Regions from separate parts of the Novosphingobium mississippiense genome, predicted to be linked through region 4. Evidence: predicted binding sites of a transcription regulator. Region 4 holds the regulator's gene; each other region holds the start of a gene.
The links. The regulator LexA, encoded in region 4, represses DNA repair genes until DNA is damaged. The targets are predictions, from matches to a motif close to GTTCCNCNCTTGTTCT.
Positions count from the first base shown of each region.

Region 1: the regulator LexA is predicted to act here: its motif matches at 4,125-4,140, upstream of WBP06_RS10275 (ATP-dependent helicase).
Region 2: the regulator LexA is predicted to act here: its motif matches at 3,817-3,832, upstream of WBP06_RS25110 (DUF5131 family protein).
Region 3: the regulator LexA is predicted to act here: its motif matches at 3,361-3,376, upstream of WBP06_RS25225 (LexA family protein).

Region 1 covers NZ_CP147001.1:2,146,301-2,151,854, reverse strand. The annotation lists gene WBP06_RS10290 (carboxylesterase/lipase family protein) at 1-200, shown strand, start outside; gene WBP06_RS10285 (sterol desaturase family protein) at 225-1,025, opposite strand; gene WBP06_RS10280 (methyltransferase family protein) at 1,195-1,794, shown strand; gene WBP06_RS10275 (ATP-dependent helicase) at 1,815-4,121, opposite strand; gene WBP06_RS10270 (hypothetical protein) at 4,238-4,846, shown strand; gene WBP06_RS10265 (hypothetical protein) at 4,947-5,207, shown strand; gene rsmD (16S rRNA (guanine(966)-N(2))-methyltransferase RsmD) at 5,233-5,554, opposite strand, start outside.
Region 2 covers NZ_CP147003.1:1,514,774-1,520,327, reverse strand. The annotation lists gene tnpB (IS66 family insertion sequence element accessory protein TnpB) at 1-94, opposite strand, end outside; gene tnpA (IS66-like element accessory protein TnpA) at 91-534, opposite strand; gene tnpA (IS66-like element accessory protein TnpA) at 807-1,265, shown strand; gene tnpB (IS66 family insertion sequence element accessory protein TnpB) at 1,262-1,615, shown strand; gene tnpC (IS66 family transposase) at 1,745-3,319, shown strand; gene WBP06_RS25115 (hypothetical protein) at 3,337-3,678, opposite strand; gene WBP06_RS25110 (DUF5131 family protein) at 3,846-4,586, shown strand; gene tcmP (three-Cys-motif partner protein TcmP) at 4,586-5,554, shown strand, end outside.
Region 3 covers NZ_CP147003.1:1,534,980-1,540,533, forward strand. The annotation lists gene WBP06_RS25215 (DUF6119 family protein) at 1-1,586, shown strand, start outside; gene WBP06_RS25220 (Y-family DNA polymerase) at 1,624-2,886, opposite strand; gene WBP06_RS25225 (LexA family protein) at 2,890-3,339, opposite strand; gene WBP06_RS25230 (hypothetical protein) at 3,556-4,083, shown strand; gene tnpC (IS66 family transposase) at 4,114-5,554, opposite strand, start outside.
Region 4 covers NZ_CP147001.1:1,387,056-1,392,609, forward strand. The annotation lists gene WBP06_RS06505 (ComEC/Rec2 family competence protein) at 1-1,372, shown strand, start outside; gene lexA (transcriptional repressor LexA) at 1,442-2,128, opposite strand; gene WBP06_RS06515 (molybdopterin molybdotransferase MoeA) at 2,241-3,446, opposite strand; gene moaC (cyclic pyranopterin monophosphate synthase MoaC) at 3,461-3,943, opposite strand; gene WBP06_RS06525 (hypothetical protein) at 3,976-4,197, shown strand; gene WBP06_RS06530 (GyrI-like domain-containing protein) at 4,172-5,068, shown strand; gene trpC (indole-3-glycerol phosphate synthase TrpC) at 5,072-5,554, opposite strand, start outside.

The sequences.
Region 1 (5,554 bases), 760 kb from region 4:
ACAACCAGATGGGCCGAATTGCCAGCGGCTACATCGTGAATTTCGCGAAGACCGGCGATCCCAATGGGTCGGGACTTCCGGCGTGGAAGTCGCGATCAAGGCAGGGTGAGGCAATCATGGAATTTGCCCCCGACGGCACCGCGACCTACGGGCCGGATCCCTTGCTGTCGCAGATCGAGGCGGTTTCCGCAGGACAGTAGCTGCGAAGGAAAGGTTGGCCGCGCTTAGGCGGAGGGTGAGCCTTTCAGTGCCTGCCCACTGTCGGCCACGTCGGCTGGCTGCTTGCGGAATGGGGCGATCAGGTGGTCCGCAAAGTCTTCCGCAGGAGCCGGATCCACGCCGAAGCGGGTAGGGCGCTCCGTTTCGGGGCGATAGGCGGTACCGAACAGCTTGTCCCAGATCACCAGTTGCGAACCGAAGTTGGTATCGTAGGCTTCGACCTCGTCGGCGTGATGCCAGTGATGGATGCGGGGCGGGGTGAAGATCGCTTCCAGCGGGCCGAATGAAAGGCGCGTGTCCGCATGCAACAGGTTGGCGTGAAGGGTATACACGCCGAGATAGATCGCCATCGCCAGCGGAGAGAAAGCCACAAGACACACCGGCAGTGCCGTGGCCGTGGCGAAGATCACCTGTGCCACCGGATGGACGCGCGCCGTGGCCAGCCAGTCCAGATGCGGGCTGGAATGGTGGATGCGATGGAAACGCCAGAGGAACGGCACGGCGTGGAAGCTGCGATGCACGCACCAGATGATCAGGTCGCACACCAGCAGCAGCACGATCACCTGCAACCACACCGGGGCGTAGCCGACCAGGCTGATTACCGGCGCGGACGGAGCAAACCATGTCAGCAGGATCACGGCGCCGAATCGAATGACCAGCGCGCCGATCGTGGCGTGGAGCAGATCGGCAACCAGTCCCGCGCGGGTACGGCGCGTGCCGCCCCTTGCCGGCAACAGCCGCTCCAGCGGGATCAGGAACAGCGCCACAAGCACCAGCGGGCGCAGGATGACGGCGATTTCATGCATCTGGCTGGCCCTGCGACAAGGAAGGAACCGGGCAGCCATAGGCCGGTGATGGTTTCGCGAACCTAAACATCCGTTCGGATGACCGCGGAAGCTGCTTAAATGGCTGTTTACCAGTGTCCGGTTAAATGGATTGCATGCCTCGACCGGTGCGGCGGGGCGGGAGACATTGATGACACTGGCTCGCCTGATCCATCTTGCCGAATGCGCGTTTCTGCTTCTGCTGGCCTATCTGGTGGTCAATCGCCTGCTCCCGGCGGTACCGCAGCATCCCCAGTTGGTGGTCTTCCTGATCGCCGAACTGCTGGGCGTGGCGCTGATCCTGATCCAGCGTCCGGGAGATGTGGCTACAGGCGTCAAGCCCGTGCTCGTCGGCTTTGTCGGCACGTGTGCGGGCCTGCTGATCGTTCCGAATGGTGTGCAGCTTGCGCCGGATTTCGTCTCCACCACGCTCATCGTTGGCGGAGTCACCCTGTCGATCTTTGCGAAGCTTTCGTTGCGCCGCAGCTTCGGGCTGGTCGCGGCCAATCGTGGGGTGAAGAGCGGCGGTCTTTACCGGGTGGTCCGCCATCCGATGTACATGGCCTATATCGTCAACCAGGTTGGATACCTGCTGCTCTATCTCTCGCCCTGGAATGTCGCGATCTATGCCGTGACCTGGATCCTGCTGTGGATGCGCACGGAAGAGGAGGAGAAAATCCTCAACAAAGATCCCGACTATCGCGACTATGCGGCGAAAGTCCGTTCGCGACTGGTGCCCGGTTTGATCTGAACGCCTGATCCAGAATCGGCTCAGACTTCGCTGGCGGGCTTCACGAAACTGTCCAGCACGCGCTTGGCGCCGGCCTGTTCGAACTCGATCTCCAGCTTGTTGCCTTCCTGCCCGGTGACTTTGCCGTAGCCGAATTTTTCATGAAAGACGCGGGCGCCGATCTCGATATCGGTGCGCGGCTTCGCTGCGAAGCTGGCGGCGCTGCGTGTCGATTCGGCGATGCGGCGCGGTTTGGGATCGTATTCCTGCGCCGCTGCGCGCTGCCACCCCGGGCCGCGCGTCAAGGTCCGCGCCGGCTGCGCGCGGGCGACTTCGGCAAAGGGATCCGCCATTTCGGTCCATTGCGCCCGCCAGAGCGAGGCGCCGCCCGACAGCGTGGTTTCCGCATCCACGTGATCTTCCGGCAGTTCCGCAATGAAGCGCGAAGGTATCGAACTGGTCCATTGGCCATAGATGCGGCGGTTGGCGGCATGAAGGATCGTGCACTTGCGCCGCGCGCGGGTAATGGCGACGTAAGCGAGGCGGCGCTCTTCCTCCAGGCTGGCAAGTCCGCCTTCGTCCATCGCCCGCTGAGAGGGGAACACGCCTTCCTCCCAACCCGGCAGGAACACGTTGTCGAACTCCAGCCCCTTGGCCGCGTGCATGGTCATGATGGTGACCTTTTCCTCGTCCGCAGCAGCATCGTTGTCCATGACGAGACTGACGTGTTCGAGGAAATCGCCGAGGCTTTCATATTCCTCCATGGCGCGCGCGAGTTCGACCAGGTTTTCGAGGCGACCGGCAGCTTCGGGCGTCTTTTCGGCCTGCAACGCGTCGGTATAGCCGCTTTCATCCAGCACGGTGCGCATCAGATCGGCCGGATTTTCGGTGCCCGACAGGTCGCGCCAGCGCGCGAAATCGCGCATCAGCGAGAGGAAGGTGTTGCGTGCGCGGGCGGGCAGTTCGTCGGTATCGGCAATCTCGATCGCGGCCATGGCGAGCGGAATGCCCCGGCGCCGCGCGAGCGTGTGCAGCGCTTCCAGCGCCTTGGCGCCAAGGCCGCGCTTGGGCGCGTTGTAGATCCGCTCGAAAGCAAGGTCGTCCGCAGGTTGTGCGATCACGCGCAGATAGGCGAGGGCGTCGCGGATTTCGGCGCGCTCATAGAAGCGGAAGCCGCCGACGATGCGGTACTTCATGCCGATGGAGATGAAGCGGTCTTCGAACTCGCGCGTCTGGTACTGCGCGCGCACGAGGATGGCGATCTGGTCGAGCGGTGCGCCTTCGCGCTCCAGTCGCTCGATCTCGTCGCCCACGCGGCGTGCTTCCTCGGGCGCGTCCCACACGCCGATCACGCGCACCTTCTCACCGGGGTGGCGCTCGGTCCACAGGGTCTTGCCCAGGCGCTGCGTATTCTCGCCGATCAGGCCCGAGGCGGCGGCCAGGATCTGCGGGGTGGAGCGATAGTTCTGCTCCAGCCGGATCACCTTGGCGCCCGGGAAATCCTTTTCAAACTTCAGGATATTGGCCACTTCGGCGCCGCGCCAGGAGTAGATCGACTGGTCATCGTCGCCCACCACGCAGATGTTCTTGCGCTCCTGCGCGATCAGTCGCAGCCAGAGGTACTGAACCTGGTTGGTGTCCTGATATTCGTCCACCATCACGTATTTGAAGCGCTGCTGATACTGCTGCAGCACATCGCGATTGGTGCGCAGGATGTTGAGCATGTGGAGCAGCAGATCGCCGAAATCGCAGGCGTTCAGCGTCTTCAGGCGATCCTGATAGAGCTGGTAGAACTTCTGCCCCCGCCCGTTGGCATAGGCTTCGCTTTCCCCGGCATCGAGGTCGGCGGGGTTGAGGCCGCGATTCTTCCAGCGATCGATGCAGCCGGCCAGTTGGCGGGCGGGCCAGCGCTTTTCGTCCAGCCCCTCGGCCTGGATGAGTTGCTTCAGGACGCGAAGCTGATCGTCGGTATCGATGATCGTGAAGTTCGGTTGCAGCCCCACCAGTTCGGCATGGCGGCGCAGCATCTTCGCGGCGATCGCATGGAAGGTGCCAAGCCAAGGCATCCCTTCAACGGCAGGGCCGATCAGGTGCCCCACACGTTCGCGCATTTCGCGCGCGGCCTTGTTGGTGAAGGTGACGCAGAGGATCTCGCTCGGCCAGGCAAGCCGGCTGCGGACGAGGTGCGCCAGCCTGCGCGTCAACGCCGCGGTCTTTCCGGTGCCTGCGCCTGCCAGCATCAGCACCGGGCCTTCCGTGGTCAGCACCGCCTCCCGCTGGGGCGGGTTCAGCCCCTCGATCAAGGGGTCGGAAGAGGCGTCAGGCTGGGAGGATTGCAGATCGTTCACCCGTGAACATCTAGGGAACGGGGCGTCGTGGCGCAAGGTCGCTTCGTCGCATCGCCGGAACAATCCCCGGGGCCGGGCGTCGATTTCGCATAGCGATAAACATGGAGAGAGATGCCATGGTTACGAAACTTCTGGCCGGCGTCGCAGCGCTTTCGCTGGCGGCACTTTCCGGCCCGATCCTTGCCCAGAGCACTATGGGAGATACCGACCCCGCCCCGGAAGCGCCACCGTCGCCGGCCGCGCCGTCCGATTCCGGGGCCATGACGGCCGATCAGAAGGCCACTTACGATTCCTGGCCGGCCGACATGAAGGCCGACTACGATTCGTGGACTCCGGAATACAAGGCTTACTTCTGGAACCTTACGGGAGAGCAGCAGCGCGGCTATTGGGCGCTGACGCCGGACCAGCGCGGCCAGATCTACAAGATGAGCCCGGAACAGCAGCAGGTCGCGTGGAACGCAGTGGCCCAGCAGCTTAATGGGCAGAAGCCCACGACACCGGCGGCGCAGGCGAACCCTCCGGGTGAGGGGATGCCCACCACCGGCGTGCCCGATCCCAAGATGGCGGCACAGTCGGTGCCACCGGCCATGCCCGCGGACGAAAACTATCAGGGCGGCCCCTACAAGGGCGCGCTGACGCCGCCGCCGGCAACGGCCATGAACAAGACCTATCCGAAATGCAGCAAGACGGTGACGGACAATTGCCGCAATCGCGGCGGCGTCTGACTGGCCCCAAAAAGCATGGTTGGAAAAGTATAGTTGGAACCGAACCCCGCCCGGTGTATTTCACCGGGCGGGGTTCGTCTCATCAGATGGAGAAATCCGGATGTCCCGCTACTTGCTTATACTTGCTGCCGCCGCCGTCGTGGCCCCGCTTGGAGCCATCGCCATCGCCCAGGACGCCGCGCCGCAGAAGGCTGACGTAACGGCGCGTGACAGCCGTGGCCGACCGACCGAGGTTTCCATCGATGGCCAGACCTACAAGGTCTGTTCTTCGACGGTGAAGGACAGCTGCATCAATCCCAGCCAGATCGGGATGACGCACAAGGCTGCGACCAAGAAGTCATCCGGCCACAAGAAGAAGTAGTCTTCTGTCGCAAGAGTAACGGCGGTCAGTCGGGGGTGCGGCGCAGTATGTGCAGCCGCGCCTTGCCGACGTCACGCGTGGATTCGACCTCGAAGCCGCGGATCGACACATTCTCGTCGCGCCCGGTTTCGAGGCTGATCCACGTCTGGTCACCGATCCAGCCCAGCCGGTTCAGCTTGTCCACCGCAACCGCCCCCGCGCCGGTGTCGTAAGGCGGATCCAGCAGGACAAGGTCCAGCGTGTCCTTCGCTGCGCCCAGCGAGAGGACGGACCCGGCACGCACGTCGCTCTGCGCTTGCGCGTGCAAGTTGGCGATATTGGTGCGGATCGCCCGGATCGCGCCGGGA
Region 2 (5,554 bases), on a different replicon from region 4:
GCCGTACCAGCGCTGCCAGGCCATCGAAGCCGAGCCGCATGCTGACCGGCTTGCTCGCGAGATAAATCTTCGTCCCCGGCGCCAGCGAGATCATGAGACATCCCGCAACGCACGCAGCACGCGTGCCAGCGCCTTCTCGTTGACATAGCTGTCCACTGAAAGGCGCGTGCCCCCGGGCAGGTCGATGTCTATCGAACCGGGCCGGGCACCTGGATAGGGGCGAACAAGTTCTTCCGCAGGTGTCGGCGTCAGGGGCGATGGAGGAGGTGTCGATAACGGCGGAGCCACAGGGCTACCGGTGCCTTCGGGCACAGTGCCATAGGAAATGAACTGGACCGGTTCGCTGGCAATCTTCTCTGCCTCCCGCCGCATCCGCCTCCAACCGTGGATCAGGCTCGGTGAAATCCCCAGCAGCTTCGCAACCCCCACGATTGTCGCGCCGGGCTCATCACACTTCGCCAGGATCGCCGCTCGTTCCTTGTCCGAGTATCGCCGCTGCCGCTCAACACCCGTGATGACCTCGATCCTGTCCAACGCACTCTCCTTACGCAGTGCCGAAGGACACTCCTGATGGAAAGCTCATCGCGACCGGGCACTATCGACGCAACACGGCCCAGACCGAGCGCTTACGACCACCACAATGTCTCATTGCGAGAGCGAATTGAGCCGGCACTGGATTTGCGGCTTCCATGCTGAATAATCGGCGGGATGGTAAGCGTACGGCCTCCGGCGTGTTGTCGCATCCGGCGTTGGCGCTGATGGACTTCCGCTAAGGAGTCTCTTTCTGGACTCCAGAAGGAGGCCGAGTGAAGGACCGGGTAGAGATCATCACACGCACCGAGCGGCGCAGAAAGTTTTCGGATGCCGAGAAGACGGCGATCCTCGCCGAGGCAGATGCAGACGGAGTATCGGTCCGTCAGGTCGCAGAGCGCCACGAGATTGCCGAGAGCCTAATTTACAACTGGCGATCGGCGCGTCGTCAGGCGGCGGCCATCGCCAGCGAGGCGCTCGAGTTCATTCCCTATGGCGCGATCATAACGGCGGAACCTGCGGCCGCGCCGGCGGTTCCCGAGCCCCAGAAGGCGCCGCGACCTGTTTCGTCGCCGATGCCGCCAGCGCCGGACGAACTGGTCCGACCGCATCCCGGCGCTCGCCCCGGCGCGATAGACATAGATCTGCCCAGCGGCGTTCGCCTGTCGGTGGACAGCTACGTCAACGAGAAGGCATTGGCCCGCGTTCTACGGGCATTCCGGGACGTGTCGTGATTTCGCTGGCGCCCGGAACGAAGGTCTATCTGGCGAGCAAGCCGGTCAGCATGCGGCTCGGTTTCGATGGGCTGGCTGCATTGGTCCGCCCGCTATTCGCGGTCGAGCCCTACGGCGGGCATGTCTTCCTGTTCCGCAGCAAGAGCGGCAACTACCTGAAGGCACTGCATTGGGACGGGAGCGGGCTTTGTCTGTTCGCGAAGCGTTTGGAACGCAGCCGTTTCGTCTGGCCGCCGCTCATCGACGGCGGTGTCGTACTCACCCCAGCGCAGTTTGCGCTGCTGATCGAAGCAATGGATTGGCGGCGCACAGTAGCCCCTGATCCGCCCCGCCTGCCGGTGCAGATTTGACGCGATAATCGCCGCATTTCCGGGCTTTCTGCTTGGGCGGAAGGCCGGATTCTGCTAACGGGAAGCGTGTCTCCCGACGATCTCGAACTCCCTACCGATCCCGCAGAACTGCGCGCTTTTGCGGAGGCCATGCGCGCACGTCTGGCTGTTTCGGAGCAGGCGCTGGAAGCCGAACGGGCGGACCATGACGCGACCCGCGAGAAGCTTCAGACTGCTCAAAACTCGATCAAGCTGACGGCGCTGCAGATCGAGAAGTTCAAGGTCCAGCTGGCCCGCCTCCGGCGCATGAAGTTCGGTCAATCATCGGAACGCCTTGCCCTTCAGGCCGACCAGCTCGAGTTGACGCTGGAGGATCTCGAGGCCGAGCATGCCCATGCGGAGTGTGTGATCGAGGGGCATGTGCCCGAAGATTCCCCGGCTAGGGCTGCCCCTCGCAAGCCTCGCCGTGCTCCGCTGCCCGATCATCTTCCTCGCGACGAGGTCATGCACGCAGCGCCGGATGCCGACGGCTGCTCCGCGTGTGGGGGCACGATGGGCAAGCTCGGCGAGGACGTGACCGAAGTGCTGGAATATGTCCCCGGCCGCTTCCGCGTCGTCCGTCATGTCCGGCCCAAGCTGTCCTGCAACCGCTGCGATGCAATCAGCCAGGCACCGGCCCCGGCGCTTCCTGTGCCGCGCGGCCGTGCTGGTCCCGGCCTGCTGACCCACGTTATCGTTTCCAAGTTTGCCGATCATCTGCCGCTGTACCGCCAGTCACAGATTTACGCTCGCGAGGGCGTGGAGATCAGCCGTTCGACCATGGCGGACTGGCTCGGCCAGGCAAGCTGGCTGCTGCAGCCGCTGGTCGATCGGATCGCCGACCACGTCATGGCCAGCGTGAAGCTCCACGCCGACGACACACCCGTCCCGGTATTAGCGCCGGGGACCGGGAAGACGGCGACCGGCAGACTATGGGTCTACCTTCGCGATAACCGACGATGGAGCCATCTGGACAAGCCGGCAGCGCTGTTCCGCTACAGCCCCGATCGCAAGGGCGAGCGACCGCGTGAGCACCTCAAGACATTCGCAGGCTTCCTGCAAGCCGATGCCTATGCCGGTTTCGAGCGCCTCTACGCGAGTGATCGCCAGCCAGCCCCGATCACGCCCGTCGCGTGTTGGGCGCATGCGCGGCGCAAACTCAACGATGTCTACAAGGCGGATCCGCACTCAGTTGCGCTCAAGGGCCTGCAGATGATCGGCGCGCTTTACGACGTCGAGCGGCAGATCGTGCGTGAGCCGGCGGATTTTCGTCGCAAGGCCCGTAAGCTCTCGAAGCTCAAGGCGCTGGAGTTCTTCGTCTGGGCCGATGACGTACTGTCCAAGGCATCGGCCCGGTCGCCGCTGGCCGAGGCGCTGCGTTATGCCGTGAAGCTCAAGCCGCAACTGCTCACCTACACCGACGACGGCAGGCTGGAGATCGACAATAATCCGGCGGAGAATGCCCTGCGGAGTATCTGCCTCGGCAGGAAGAATTGGCTTTTTGCTGGCGCCGACTGCGGCGGTGAGCGAGCTGCCGCCATGTACTCATTGCTCGAAACGGCCAAGCTTAACGGCGTCAATCCGCAGGAGTGGCTCGCGGATGTGCTCGATCGCATCGGCAAGGGCCACCCGATCAACCGGGTCAATGAATTGCTACCGTGGAACTGGCCCACCCCGCTGGAGTGAGCGCCCATTTTGAGTGGTCAGCTGCCGTTCCTGCGGAGAGTCTTGTCGATCATCCAGAAGTGAAGAAGCTGGATGAGAACGAACAAAGCACCAATCCCGATGAGTGTCGGAACTACCATGCCCTCTTGGCCTGGCCTCGGTTGCATGTTGAGTGACAAAACGACAAAACTCAGAAGCACACAGAATGCCAGCGCCGGAATAAAAGCGAGGGCCACTAGCCGCGGCACCGACCAGGTCACGTTCCCGTCTAGCCACCACTGCATCGGCAATCGATCTTCAAGGCGGAACCGGGCATTAGCCGATCGAGCTAGGCCACAAAGCGCCAAAGCAAAGAGAACCGCAATGATGACTAAGGTCATGCGCCAACCTCCGAGACTGGATAGCATCCTACCATGCAACAGCGGTTAGGGGGGCATTTTTCTGCGACCGACCTTTAAAATCGGACGCTTACGCGGGATGGCGCATCGGCGTTGCAACGCGAATAGTGCTGTGGCATTGTTCTGTATATGTTCTCATGGGGGGTGGAATGGCAGACGGCAGCGCAATCGAATGGACTGATGCGACATGGAATCCGGTCACGGGTTGCACGAAGATCACCGCTGGCTGCGACAATTGCTATGCCGAGCGCTTCTCTGAACGTTGGCGCGATATTCCTGGGCATCCTTTTGAACACGGCTTCGACTTGATCCTACGGCCCGAACGCCTGGAGCAGCCGCTGGCGTGGAAGCGTCCACGAATGATTTTCGTCAATTCGATGAGCGACCTGTTCCACAAGCATGTGCCGTCCGAATTCATTGATCGTGTATTTGAGACTATGGAGAAGGCAGACTGGCACGTGTTCCAAGTGCTGACGAAGCGTAGCTCACTCATGCGCGACTATCTCAGGAGCCGCTACCGCCATGCCTCACCACCGGCACACATCTGGTTGGGTGTCTCAGTCGAGAACGGTGGATCGTGCGCGCGCATCGACCACCTCCGCCAGTCGCCCGCGGGTGTTCGCTTCCTATCCGTTGAGCCGCTGATCGGCGCCATCGGTAAGGTCGACCTCTCCGATATTCACTGGGTCATCGCGGGTGGTGAGAGCGGACCGGGGGCGCGCCCGATGGCGATCGAATGGGCGCGCGAGGTACGCGACCAGTGCGCAGCCCAAGGCGTCGCCTTTTTCTTTAAGCAGTGGGGCGGCATTCGGCCCAAGTCCGGCGGGCGCGAACTTGACGGGCGGGAGTGGAACGAACTTCCTGTGGCTGTTGAGTCGCGGGCTGCCTGATGCGTCCCCATCTGTCGAATTACGCGGGCCGCGAACAGGCCTATGTGAAGCACCATTTCCTTGCCGACTACGTCGAGCGGCTGGTGTTCAAGGTCGCGAGCGTCTACCGGGACGTGGTCTACATCGACGGCTTCAGCGGTCCATGGAAGGATCAGGGACAGAGTTTTGAAGATACGTCCTTCGGCATCGCTCTAGAAGCTCTTCGAAGGGCTAAGGCGGAGTGGAAGCGCATCAAGGGGGTGGACGTCACGATGACAGCGCTGCTCGTCGAGCGCGATCCAGAGGCATATCGTAGGCTGCTGGAGGTCATTCCCCTCTATCCGGACATTCGGATCAAGACGTTTTCGGGTGAGTTCGTTCCTCTCGTCGATGACCTTATAAAGACGATACCACCCGGTGCATTCACCTTCGTTTTGATGGACCCGAAAGGGTGGAAGATCGACATGAGCGCAGTGGCGCCGCTCATCGGTAGATCGAACACCGAAGTCGTGCTCAACTTCATGTTCGATTTCATCAACCGGTTCGCGATGATGGACCAACCCGCGATCCAGGCGGGTCTCGATGCCCTACTTCCTGCGACGGACTGGAGGAAGCAACTCGCAGAACTTGCCGCGGATCCGATGGATCGCGGCGCGAACGCGCGGAAGGACGTCCTGGTGTCGGCTATCAGCGAAGTGATTGCTCGGCTCGGTCGGTATCCGCACGTCATGGAAACGCCGGTCTTATATCCCACGAAGGATCGTACGTTCTACTCGCTTATCTATGCGACCCGAAGCGATGTCGGGATCGAAGTCTTTCGCGAATGCCAGCACGACGCTCTTAAAGCGCAGGATCTGGTCCGTGACCAGCTCAAGGCCGATAAGCGCGCGCAAGCGACGTTGATGGACGACATGTTCGCCGGCACCCCGACCGGGAACGAGTTTGCCGCGAAGTGGATGGCGGAACAGGAAGTGGCGGCGCGCGCCGCA
Region 3 (5,554 bases), on a different replicon from region 4:
CGGTCGACGAGGTAATTCGTAATCCCAAGAAACTGAAGGAACAGGCAGCAAAATACGGCAGGCTGTTCCATGAACAGACTGTCGGCACCGCGCCTGGCTGGCTGGGCTTCGTCAACGCATTCGTCGACGGAGACCCACTCCAGCTACAGAACCAGAGCTGTTCGGCGGTGCTGTTCCTCGAGGTTCCCGTGGGCAAGGAAGCCAAACGTACATTCGCCCTCGCCTTCGGGGCGGCCCACCTTTCGCTTCAGGCCAATGCCTTTGAACGCAACTTTGGACTTAAAGTCGCGCTTAATTCGATTGCCCGGGCCAATCTCAAGAATATCGACGTCGCCACGCTGGACGCCACCTCGTTCCAGAAGCGCTTCCAGGCCAGCCGCAAATCCGACCTCGGCGGATTCGGTATCGATGTTGAGCGCGATCTTTTCCGCCTGGCAGGCGGCGTCCCCACCGACAGCGACTTCGCCAGCTCCCTCGCGGGCCGCGATGCACTTACGCTCAACTCGCGAGTTCTCCCTGCTACAATTGCCGACAAGTGCAAGAAGGCGCTCGAACTCTTCGAGGCGCAAGACTATAAGAAGGACTATGCCTTCATCGACTACGTCACTCCCGTGCGGGAAACCGATGTCGTCGAGGTCTTGGACAATCTCGTCTATGCCGAGATCGAGGGGCTGCTGGACGGACAACCGTCCGATCTGCACTTCACCCTCCCGGAGATCATCGATCCTGAACGTGCCCACGAAATCGGATACTTTGGCGTGGGCTTTCGCTCCGGGACGAAGACCGGATACAGCGAAATGACGATCGAAGACTATGTTGCCGAACTTGCTGGAGGCCGGCCAAGCGAAATCACCAGCATCGAGGACATCAAGGCAAATCATGAAATCCGGGTCGTCGTCGACGGGCAAGGGCAGAAATCGCACAAGCGCAAAGTTTACGACTGCATGGTCTTCGAGACCGTGCACAATGGCACGACCTACGTTCTGTTTGCCGGAGACTGGTACTGTGTAGAGAGCAATTTCTACAAGGGCGTCGAGGCCGACTTCCGCAAGCTCGTAAGCGCAACGCCAATCGTAGCTAAAACGACGGCGATCAATGAGCGCGAACTGATCACCGAACTTGATAAGAAGCCCGATCTGCTGATGCTCGATCAAGTAAAGGTGTCGCCCGCGGGTGCGGGCCGTGCCAATCTCGAACCCTGCGATTTTCTGTCACGCGACAAGGCCTTCATCCACTTGAAGGATGGGCATGCGTCGGATCTTATCAGCCACTTGTGGAGCCAAGGTGTGGTCTCGGCGGAATCGTTCGTCCGCGACCCGACGTTCCGCGGCGAGATGCGCACGAAGGCACTGAAAAGACAGAAGGCAACGGGCAAGTTCGGCTTCGAGGCCGTAATTCCCGACGGACGACAGAAGAAGCCGGTGACAGCCGAGTATCGAATCGTCTACGGGATTATGCGCCACCCGTATAAGCGATCGAAAAAGGTCGATCTGCCCTTCTTCAGCAAAGTCAGCCTGAGGGCTGCGGCAAATAGGCTCGAACTCATGGGCTTCACCGTCGAGGTTCACCTCATCGAGAAAACGTAAGCAACCAGCTCGATCATTACACGGGGGGCCGGCAGTCTCACCGCGCCACCGGAACCTGATCGATCCGTGTGGTCCAGGAGGGGCTTTTCAAGGCACGCTTGGTATCATAGGCCTTCACGCCCATCCCTTCGGAACCCAGCCGCAAGGTCTGGCGCCCGAACCTTGTATTGATCTCGTCGAGCGCGGCCAGCAGCTTCGGCGACCGGGGATCGGGCGCGGCAAACATGTCGAGCTGCCCCTGCGCCTCCTGCTCCAGTCCCTCGAGCATCACACCGCACTTGGTGTAGACTGCGCCAACCTCGAACATGGCCTCGGCCATCCTGCCGGCCATGCCGGCAATGACGCGCGGATCGTTGCTGGCAGGCGAAAGCCGCCCGACGCGCGAGGCCGAAGGCGCGTTCGGCTTGAAGCGACTGCCATGTGCGAAGGCAATCAGGCGGCTCGCCTGCAACCGCTGGTTACGGATTTTCTCGGCCGCGCGTACGGCGCGCCGCACCATGGCTTCACGCAGCGCCTCGACGTCCCGAACCGGTTCGCCAAAGTTGCGCGTGACCGCCGTGGACTTTAGCGCAGCCGGCTCCGGCTCGAAATCGCTGCATTCGATGCCGTTGAGTTCGCGCACCAGCCGCTCGAGCACGACCGTTCCCACGTCGCGCGCCACTTTTGCGGGAAGTGCAGCAAGCTCGCCAGTCGTCCGGACGCCGAGCGGCCGCAGTCGCTTCGCCAATGCAGGTCCGATGCCCCAGACTTCCTCGATCGGCCAGGCCGCCAAGAGCCGGCGCCGCAGGCCTTCGTCATGCAGATCGACGACCCCGCCCCATACCTTTTCGGACGCCTTGGCGAGGGCGTTTGCCACTTTGCTGAGTGTGCGGGTCGGCCCGAGGCCAATGCGGGTGGGGAGGCCTACCGAGCGCTTGACGGCCGCGCGGACACGGTGCGCCATTTCGACGTCGCCGAGGCCGCTCGGCAATACCGGCAGACGAAAGAAGGATTCGTCGATCGAGTAGATTTCGACCGTATCGGTGAACTCGGCAATCACCGCATTGAAACGCCGGTTCATGTCCGCGTAGAGCTCGTAGGACGAGGAACGGCACTGGATGCCGTGCCTCGCCACCGCATCGCGGATCTGGAACATGGGCGCGCCCATGCGAATATGGAGCGCCTTGGCTTCAGCCGAGCGCGCGATGGCGCAGCCGTCCCCGTTCGAGAGCACGATGAGCGGCACACCGCGCAGCGAAGGATCGAAGACGCGCTCAGCGCTGCAGTAGAAGTTCTCGATGTCGAGGATGGCCCAGGTCATGGGCTAAGCCTGAAGGTTGCGCACGCTCGCGCGCACGACGCCCCAGACTTCCACGGTCTCGTCCGCCACGACCGGCTCGTAGTGCATGCGGCTATTGCGCGCCTCGAGCATCGGGACACCGTGGCGAAAGCAGAGTTGGCGAACGACAAAACCGCCATCGACCACGGCAATGACGATGCGCCCGTTCACGGGCTTGGCATCCCTGTCGACCACAACGACATCGGAATCGAACAACCCCGCATCGACCATGGACTGCCCGCTCACCCGGAATACGAAGCTGGCAGCGCGATCGAGCCGGAGCAGCTCTACGAGATTGATCGCGGATTCTTCCCAGTCCTGGGCCGGCGAGGGAAAGCCGGCGCCGGCTGCGCCTATAACGCGAAGGCACCACTCACGCGGCAGTTCGCCGAGCGGCAGAGGAATCGAAGGGGGCAAGGCAAAGCCGGAAGACATGCCGTCCCAATAACGCGATTCGGAACATATTGGGAACATAAGAAAACGACGACGGAGCAATTTCGACGGGTAAACGTAAGCGTCCGGTCTCCGCGAATGGAACATGCTTTTGGGTTTCGTTCCGGAAGACAACGGGCGTTCAGTGTGGGGAGTTGCTGAGAGGTCATCCCGGAGCCACGATTTTCGTTGCGCTGTTGATTGGATCGGAGGCAAGCAGTGGAAATGCGGCCTGCGATTTTATTGTTGATGCTTATGGCGATCAGCGGATGCAGCCATCCCGCCGATCGCTACGCGAAAAGATTTGTTGAGTGGGACGCGCGTTCTGATGCCGAGAATGTTGCCGGTGCGCGATGCAATAACGAGTATAAGCTGATTCCTGGCCGATCTGGCTTGCTCGCGGAGGACTATGAGTGCCTGACCACGTCGTTAGGATCGGTGGCGCGCTGGCGTCGTCTGTCTGAAACAGATCAGGGGCCGCGCTTTATCGATCTCTCCTCAACGCAGCGGCATGGCGACGTTGCATCCGTCGACACCGAGTTGAGGATGGAACCCGTTATAAAGCGACGCGAACACTTCGATTGCGCTAGGCGGATGATGCTCGTCGACACCTATATCGTGACGGATTTGCACGACCCCAAACTTGTCCCATCAGGTCAAGATTGGACGCCAGTTACTCAAACTGGAGACGGCGTAACGATGCTGGAAATTGCATGCGGCAACGATCAGACCATGAACCACCATTAGGTCCGTCACCGGATAATTGGCGGCCTCATCTCAAGTGACTCGATCCGTTGCCTTCCACGCCCAAGGCAACAGTTCATCGATCCGGTTGATGGGATGGCCCTTGCCGATGCGGTCAAGCACGTCGGCAAGCCATTCCTGCGGATTGACGCCGTTGAGCTTGGCCGTCTCCAGCAGCGAATACATGGCGGCGGCGCGCTCCCCGCCGCAGTCGGCTCCAGCGAACAACCAATTTTTGCGGCCTATGGCTATGCTCCTCAGGGCATTCTCCGCCGGATTGTTGTCGATCTCCAGCCTTCCGTCCTCGGTATAGGCAAGCAGTTGCGACTTCAGCTTCACGGCATAGCGCAGCGCCTCGGCCAGCGGTGACCGGGCTGAAGCCCTGGACAGCACCTCGTCGGCCCAGACGAAGAAATCCAGTGCCTTGAGCTTCGAGAGCTTGCGAGCCTTGCGGCGGAAATCCGCTGGTTCACGCACGATCTGCCGCTCGACGTTGTAAAGCTCGGCGATCATCTGCAGGCCTTGGAACGCGGCCGAGTTCGGATCCGCCTTGTAGACATCGTTCAGCTTGCGCCGGGCATGCGCCCAGCAGGCGACAGGCGTAATCGCCCTCGGCTTGCGATCGGGTGCGTAGAGCTTCTCGAAACCGGCATAGGCGTCGGCCTGCAGGAATCCTGCGAAGGTCGCGAGGTGCTCGCGCGGGCGCTCGCCCTTGCGATCGGGACTATAGTGAAACAGCGCCGCCGGTTTGTCGAGCGGGCTCCATCGCCGGTTGTCGCGCAGATAGACCCATAATCGTCCGGTCTGCGTTTTGCCGGTGCCCGGCGCCAGGACCGGAACGGGCGTGTCGTCGGCATGGAGCTTGGGGCTGGCCATGACGTGATCGGCGATCCGGTCAACCAGCGGCTGCAACAGCCAGCTTACCTGGCCCAGCCAGTCGGCCATGGTCGAACGGCTGATCTCCAAGCCCTCTCGGGCATATATCTGTGACTGGCGGTAGAGCGGCAGGTGGTCGGCGAACTTGGAGACGACGACATGGGCGAGCAGGCCGGGGCCAGCACGGCCGCGCGGCACGGGAAGTGCGGGAGCTGGCGCCTGACTGATCGCATCGCAGCGATTGCAGGAAAGCTTGGGGCGGACATGGCGCACGACGCGGAAACGGCCGGGGACATACTCCAGCACTTCGGTCACGTCCTCGCCGAGCTTGCCCATCGTGCCGCCGCAGACGGAGCAATCACCGGCATCGGGGGCGGCGTGGACCACCTCATCGCGGGGCAGGTGTTCTGGCAGTGGCGCGCGGCGCGGCTTGCGGGCCGGAGCCTTGCCCGGCGCATCCTCGGGCACATTGCCCTCGATCACGCACTCGGTATGGGCCTGTTCGGCTTCCAGATCCTCCAGCGTCAGTTCGAGCTGATCGGCCTGCGAGGCAAGCCGTTCAGAGGACTGGCCGAACTTCATGCGCCGAAGACGGGCA
Region 4 (5,554 bases):
CTTCGCAACCGGGGACATGGGCGCGATCGCTTCAGATGACGCCCGTGCGATGCGTGACGCTGGGTTGGCGCACCTGCTTTCGATCAGCGGCCTTCATGTCAGCGCGGTGATAGGTGCCGTCTACTTTCTTGCCATTCGCCTGTTGGCGCCTTTTCCCGCGATTGCGTTGCGATGGCGCCTTCCGATCGTGGCTGCGGGATTGGGTGGCTTGGCGGGAATCGGCTACACCCTGTTGACGGGATCGCAGGTGCCCACCGTGCGATCGTGTGCGGGCGCATTGCTGGTGCTTGGGGCGTTGCTGCTGGGGCGGGAGGCTCTGTCGGTCCGTATGCTGGCGACGGGGGCATTCATCGTGATGCTGTTGTGGCCGGAGTCCATCGTCGGCCCCAGTTTCCAGATGAGTTTTGCCGCGGTGTTGACACTGATCGTGGTGGCGAAAGCCGGGCCGGTGCGCCGGTGGATGGCGCCGCGCGACGAAGGCGTGCCGATGCGAGTGCTGCGTTCTCTGGCGCTTATGCTGGTGACCGGCGTGGCTATCGACCTGGTGTTGATGCCGATCGCGCTCTATCACTTCCACCGGGCGGGCATGTACGGCGCGCTGGCCAATCTTGTCGCAATTCCCTTGACGACTTTCGCAGTGATGCCGCTGGTGGCGATGGCGCTCATTCTCGACATCGTCGGCCTTGGGGCGCCGTTGTGGTGGCTTGCCGATCACGCGATAGCGTTGCTTCTCGGCTTGGCTCATGTCGTCTCGGACCTTCCGGGGGCGGTTCGCCTGCTTCCGGTCATGGGGACGCCGCATTTCCTGCTTTTTGTGGCTGGCGGCCTATGGCTGGCCTTGTGGTCGGGAAAAGAGCGCTTCTTTGGCCTGATCCCGGCGATTGCAGGTGTCGTTGGATTGGCGTTTGTCGTTCCGCCCGACATTCTGGTGAGTAGCGATGGCCACTACATTGGCATGGCCGTTGATGGTAAACGTCTGGCCGTGCTGCGGGAAAGCAAGAGCGGCTACGCTCTCGATAATCTGATGGAGGCCGCCGGGCAGCATGAAGCTCCGCTTCCGCTCGCCGGGCAGCCTCAGGTGCGATGCAATCAGGACTTTTGTGCGGCGACCCTTCAGCGAGGTGGGAGGGCGTGGCATGTTCTGATCGCGCGGAGCGACGCCTATGTCCCGATCCCTTCGCTGGCCCGCGCCTGTGATCGCGCCGACATCGTCATTGCCGATCGTTCATTGCCGCAAGGCTGCAAGCCCCGATGGTTGAAGATTGATCGCCCGATGCTGAAGCAGACCGGTGGCATCGCCATAGATCTGAAGGGGCAGGTGTTGCGAACGGTTGCCCAGAGCCAAGGGGATCATGGCTGGTGGCATCCCTGAGAAATGCGACCAGCCTTGAGCCTGTAAGGAATTCCGGCGACAAATTCATGCCGCCAGAGTCGCTGTCTCTCAGTGATATCGGCGCAGAATACCTGCCAGCTTGCCCTGAACCTGCACTTCCTCGGCACCATAGATCTGCGCTTCATATGCGGCATTCGCCGGATCGAGCCGAACCTTGGGGCCGTCGCGGCGCAGATACTTCAGGGTGGCTTCCTCGCCACGGATTAGCGCGACCACGATTTCTCCATCACGCGCGGTATCGGTGCGCTTAACGAGCGCAAGGTCGCCATCGAGAATGCCCGCCTCGATCATCGAATCGCCAGATACTTCAAGCGCGTAATGGTCGCCGGAGCCCAGCAGCGCTGCCGGCACCGGCAGCATCGACTGGCCTTCGATAGCCTCGATCGGAACGCCAGCAGCAATGCGGCCGTGCAGCGGAATCTCGATCACGTCGTTGGCCGGCTCGGGCGCGCGCGGTGCTGGGCGCAGTGCGACGGGCGCTTCCCGCGGTGCCACAGGGGCAGGCGCCTTGTTGGTAACGTCGTCGGGTTGGCGAAGCACTTCGAGAGCGCGGGCCCGGTTGGGCAGGCGGCGGATGAAGCCACGCTCTTCCAGCGCCGAAATTAGACGATGCACGCCGGACTTCGACTTGAGGTCCAGTGCATCCTTCATTTCTTCGAAGCTGGGCGAGACGCCGCTCTCTTCCAGGCGCACTTGTATGAACCGGAGCAATTCGTGCTGCTTGCGCGTCAACATCTGGCTGCCTCACCTGCATGGCCGCGATCGGCGGCCTGTTCCTTTCGCGAGGAACACATGGAGGTTCGTTCGCGAACAATGAGGGAACAATTAAGCAACGAATCCGGTAACGTCAAGCAATACCGCCATTTTGGAGCAAGTATACCCAAACCGGATCGCCGGGCTGCGCTGCAGGTGCGTTGGCAGGGCGGTCGATAAGGATATTGCTTGTGGCCAAGGAGACCAGCGCGCCACTGTCCTGGAGGGTATGCACGGCCACGGTTTCTCCATCCCAAAGGCCGCGCAGAAATTCGCGCCGATTGCCACAGGGCGGCAGTTGTGTGGCCAGCCGGCTTAGCAACGGCATAGGCGCAGGCCGATTTGCGCCGAGCAATGCGCGAAGAGCAGGCAGCATGAAATGATATGCGGTGACGTGGCTGGAAACCGGATTTCCGGGCAATCCGATGACGATCTGTTGGCGGGCGCCATGTGTCTTGCGGGCGACGAGCAGCGGCTTGCCCGGCCGGATTGCCACGCGCCAGAAATCCAGATCCGCACCCCATGCTTCCAGTGCGGGGCGGACAAGATCGTGATCACCGACGGAAACACCGCCACTGGTGACGATGATGTCTGCATCGCCAGCGGATTCGAAGGCGTGGATCAAGGCGTCGAGATTGTCGCTCACCGGGCCGATTCGGTTGACTTCGACCGGAAGGCTCTGCGCCATTGCGGCGAGCATCGCGCCGTTGCTGGCGGGTATCTGGTGCGGTTCGCAGCATTCTGGATCAGCGGCCAGTTCGTCCCCGCTGTCGATCACAACGAGGCGGGGTATCCTGCGAACCGGCAGATGCCTGTGTCCCGCGGCGATCGCGAGTGCGGCCTGAGCTGCGCCGATGCGGGTGCCTGAGGGAAGGATTTCCTGGCCTTCGGGAAAGTCCATTCCCTGGCGGCGAACATGCTTATGCAGCGGAGAGGGGCCTTCGCCGGTGAGCGTGACGCGATGCTGATCGCGGCTGACGTCTTCCTGCAGGATGACGCCACCCGCTCCGACGGGGAGCAGGGCGCCGGTGGAAATGCGCACCGCCTGCCCCGGCGTTACGGCCGCATCGTAAGGGTGCCCGGCTGCGCTTTCACCCACGACATGCCACGGGCCGGAGATGTCGCCTTCGGACACCGCGTAGCCATCCATCGCCGAGACGTCATGTGCGGGTTGCGTCCGTCTTGCGAGCAAGGGTTCGGCCAGATAGCGGCCGAGGGCGCCGGGGACATCGACGCGCTCGATTGGTAGCGGTTCGATGAGCCGGAGCAATTGGGCCTGAGCTTCTTCGAGCGTGAGCATGGGATGTCCGGTCATCAGATCGTGCCGGCCGCCATCCACACGCCGGACTTTCCGCCGCGCTTTTCGATGAGGCGAATCTCGCCGATCACCATGCCCTTGTCGAGGGCCTTGGCCATGTCATAGATTGTCAGGAGCGATACGGAAGTGGCTGTAATCGCTTCCATTTCAACTCCTGTCTTGCCCGTGAGCGAGGCGGTGGCGATGGCGCGGATGCCATTGTTCTCGAAACGAAAATCGATGTTGACGGCATCAAGCGGCAGCGGGTGGCACATCGGGATCAGTTCGGATGTTTTCTTGGCCGCCATGATGCCGGCGATGCGTGCCGTTCCCAGTACGTCGCCCTTGGGGGCGTTGCCGGCGCGGATCGCTTCGAGCGCATCTGCGGTCATGGTGATGATCCCCGATGCGATGGCCAGGCGCTGGGTTTCTGCCTTGGCGCCGACGTCCACCATGCGGGCGGTGCCATCCGAATCGATGTGGGTGAGGCTCTTGGTCATTTCGGGAGGCTCGTTACAAGGTGACAGGTCGGTTGACACAGTTGACACGGTCCAGAAGTCAAAAGGCGATCGACGCCGAACTGGCGGATTTTCGCGCTTTCAATAAGGAACGGGCGACAGGTCATGGCATTGCGATGGCAGATTTCGCCACCGTAGGACAGGGACGGCAAGGCAAATTCCGCAAGATCGGTCAGGCTGGCCTGCTCCATTCGTGCCAATACGGTGGCCATGACGCAAACCTCGAAATCATCTGAGCTGTTCCAGCGCCGTTATCTCGAACGGATGGCGCGCGTGGTGGAGCGGATTGAAGCCGAACCGGATCCCGCACTCGATCTCGAAACGGTCTCAGCTTGGGCGGGGTTTTCTCCGTATCACTTTCATCGCCAGTTCCGCGCGCTGTGCGGGATGCCGCTTCAGCGCTTTGTGCAGCTTTCGCGGCTGCATCGCGCCGGGATGCAACTTGCCTTCAGGCCGGGCACGCGCGTGATCGATGCGGCATTGGATGCCGGATACGAAACGCCCGAAGCCTTCGCCCGGGCGTTTCGGGCAAAGTTCGGCCAGGCACCATCGGCATTTCGCTCCGCACCGGACTGGTCGGCGTGGGAGGCAGTGAGCGCCTCGCTTCAGACAGCAAGGAACAGGACCATGGTGGACACCATGACGGCAGAAATCGAAATCAGGGAATTCGCGCCCGTTCGCGTAGCGATAATGGAGCATCGCGGCGATCCCGAGCGCATCGGCGATACCATTCGCAGGTTTATCGACTGGCGGCGCGAGGCGGGGTTTACGCCCAATAAAAGCCGCACTTTCAACGTTTTTCCAACCGATCCGCGTACAACGCCTGAAGACGATCATCGCGTTTGGCTTTGCGCTTGCGTGCCATCGCGGTTTGTCGGAGACGGCCGGGTCCGGGTGGCGGAAATTCCCGGCGGGCGCTGCGCGGTTCTGGCCGTGAACGGCCCAGCGATGGACCTGGAAGAGCCAGCGATGCGCCTCTATCGCGATTGGCTGCCTTCCAGTGGAGAGGCCCTGCGCGATTTTCCGCTGTTCTGCGAGCGGGTGCGCCTCTATCCGCAGGTGTCTGCGGCAGAGGCGCTTACCGAATTGTTGTTGCCGTTGGCCTGAGGATCAGGCGCCGGTCAGCAGTGCGCGGGTCGCCGCCTCGACGTCAGCCTCACGCATCAGGCTCTCGCCGACGAGGAAAGTCCGCGCGCCGCAACCTGCGAGCCTTTCGAGATCCGCGTGAGTATTGATGCCGCTCTCGGCAACGAGCAGCGTGCCGGCGGGGGCCAGCGGAGCGAGCCGCTCGGTGGTGCCGATGTCGGTGACGAAACGCTTGAGGTCGCGATTGTTCACGCCGATCAGCCGCGATTTCAGGTGGCTTGCGCGGTCCATCTCAAATTCGTTGTGAACTTCGACGAGGCAATCCATGCCGCGTTCGTGCGCGGCAGCCTCGATCTCCGCCATCAGTACGTCGTCCAGTGCGGCAACGATGATCAGGATCGCATCGGCGCCGATCGCGCGGGCTTCGGCGACCTGCCAGGGATCGACCATGAAGTCCTTGCGGATTACCGGCAGCGCGCAGGCCGCGCGGGCGTCCATCAGAAAATC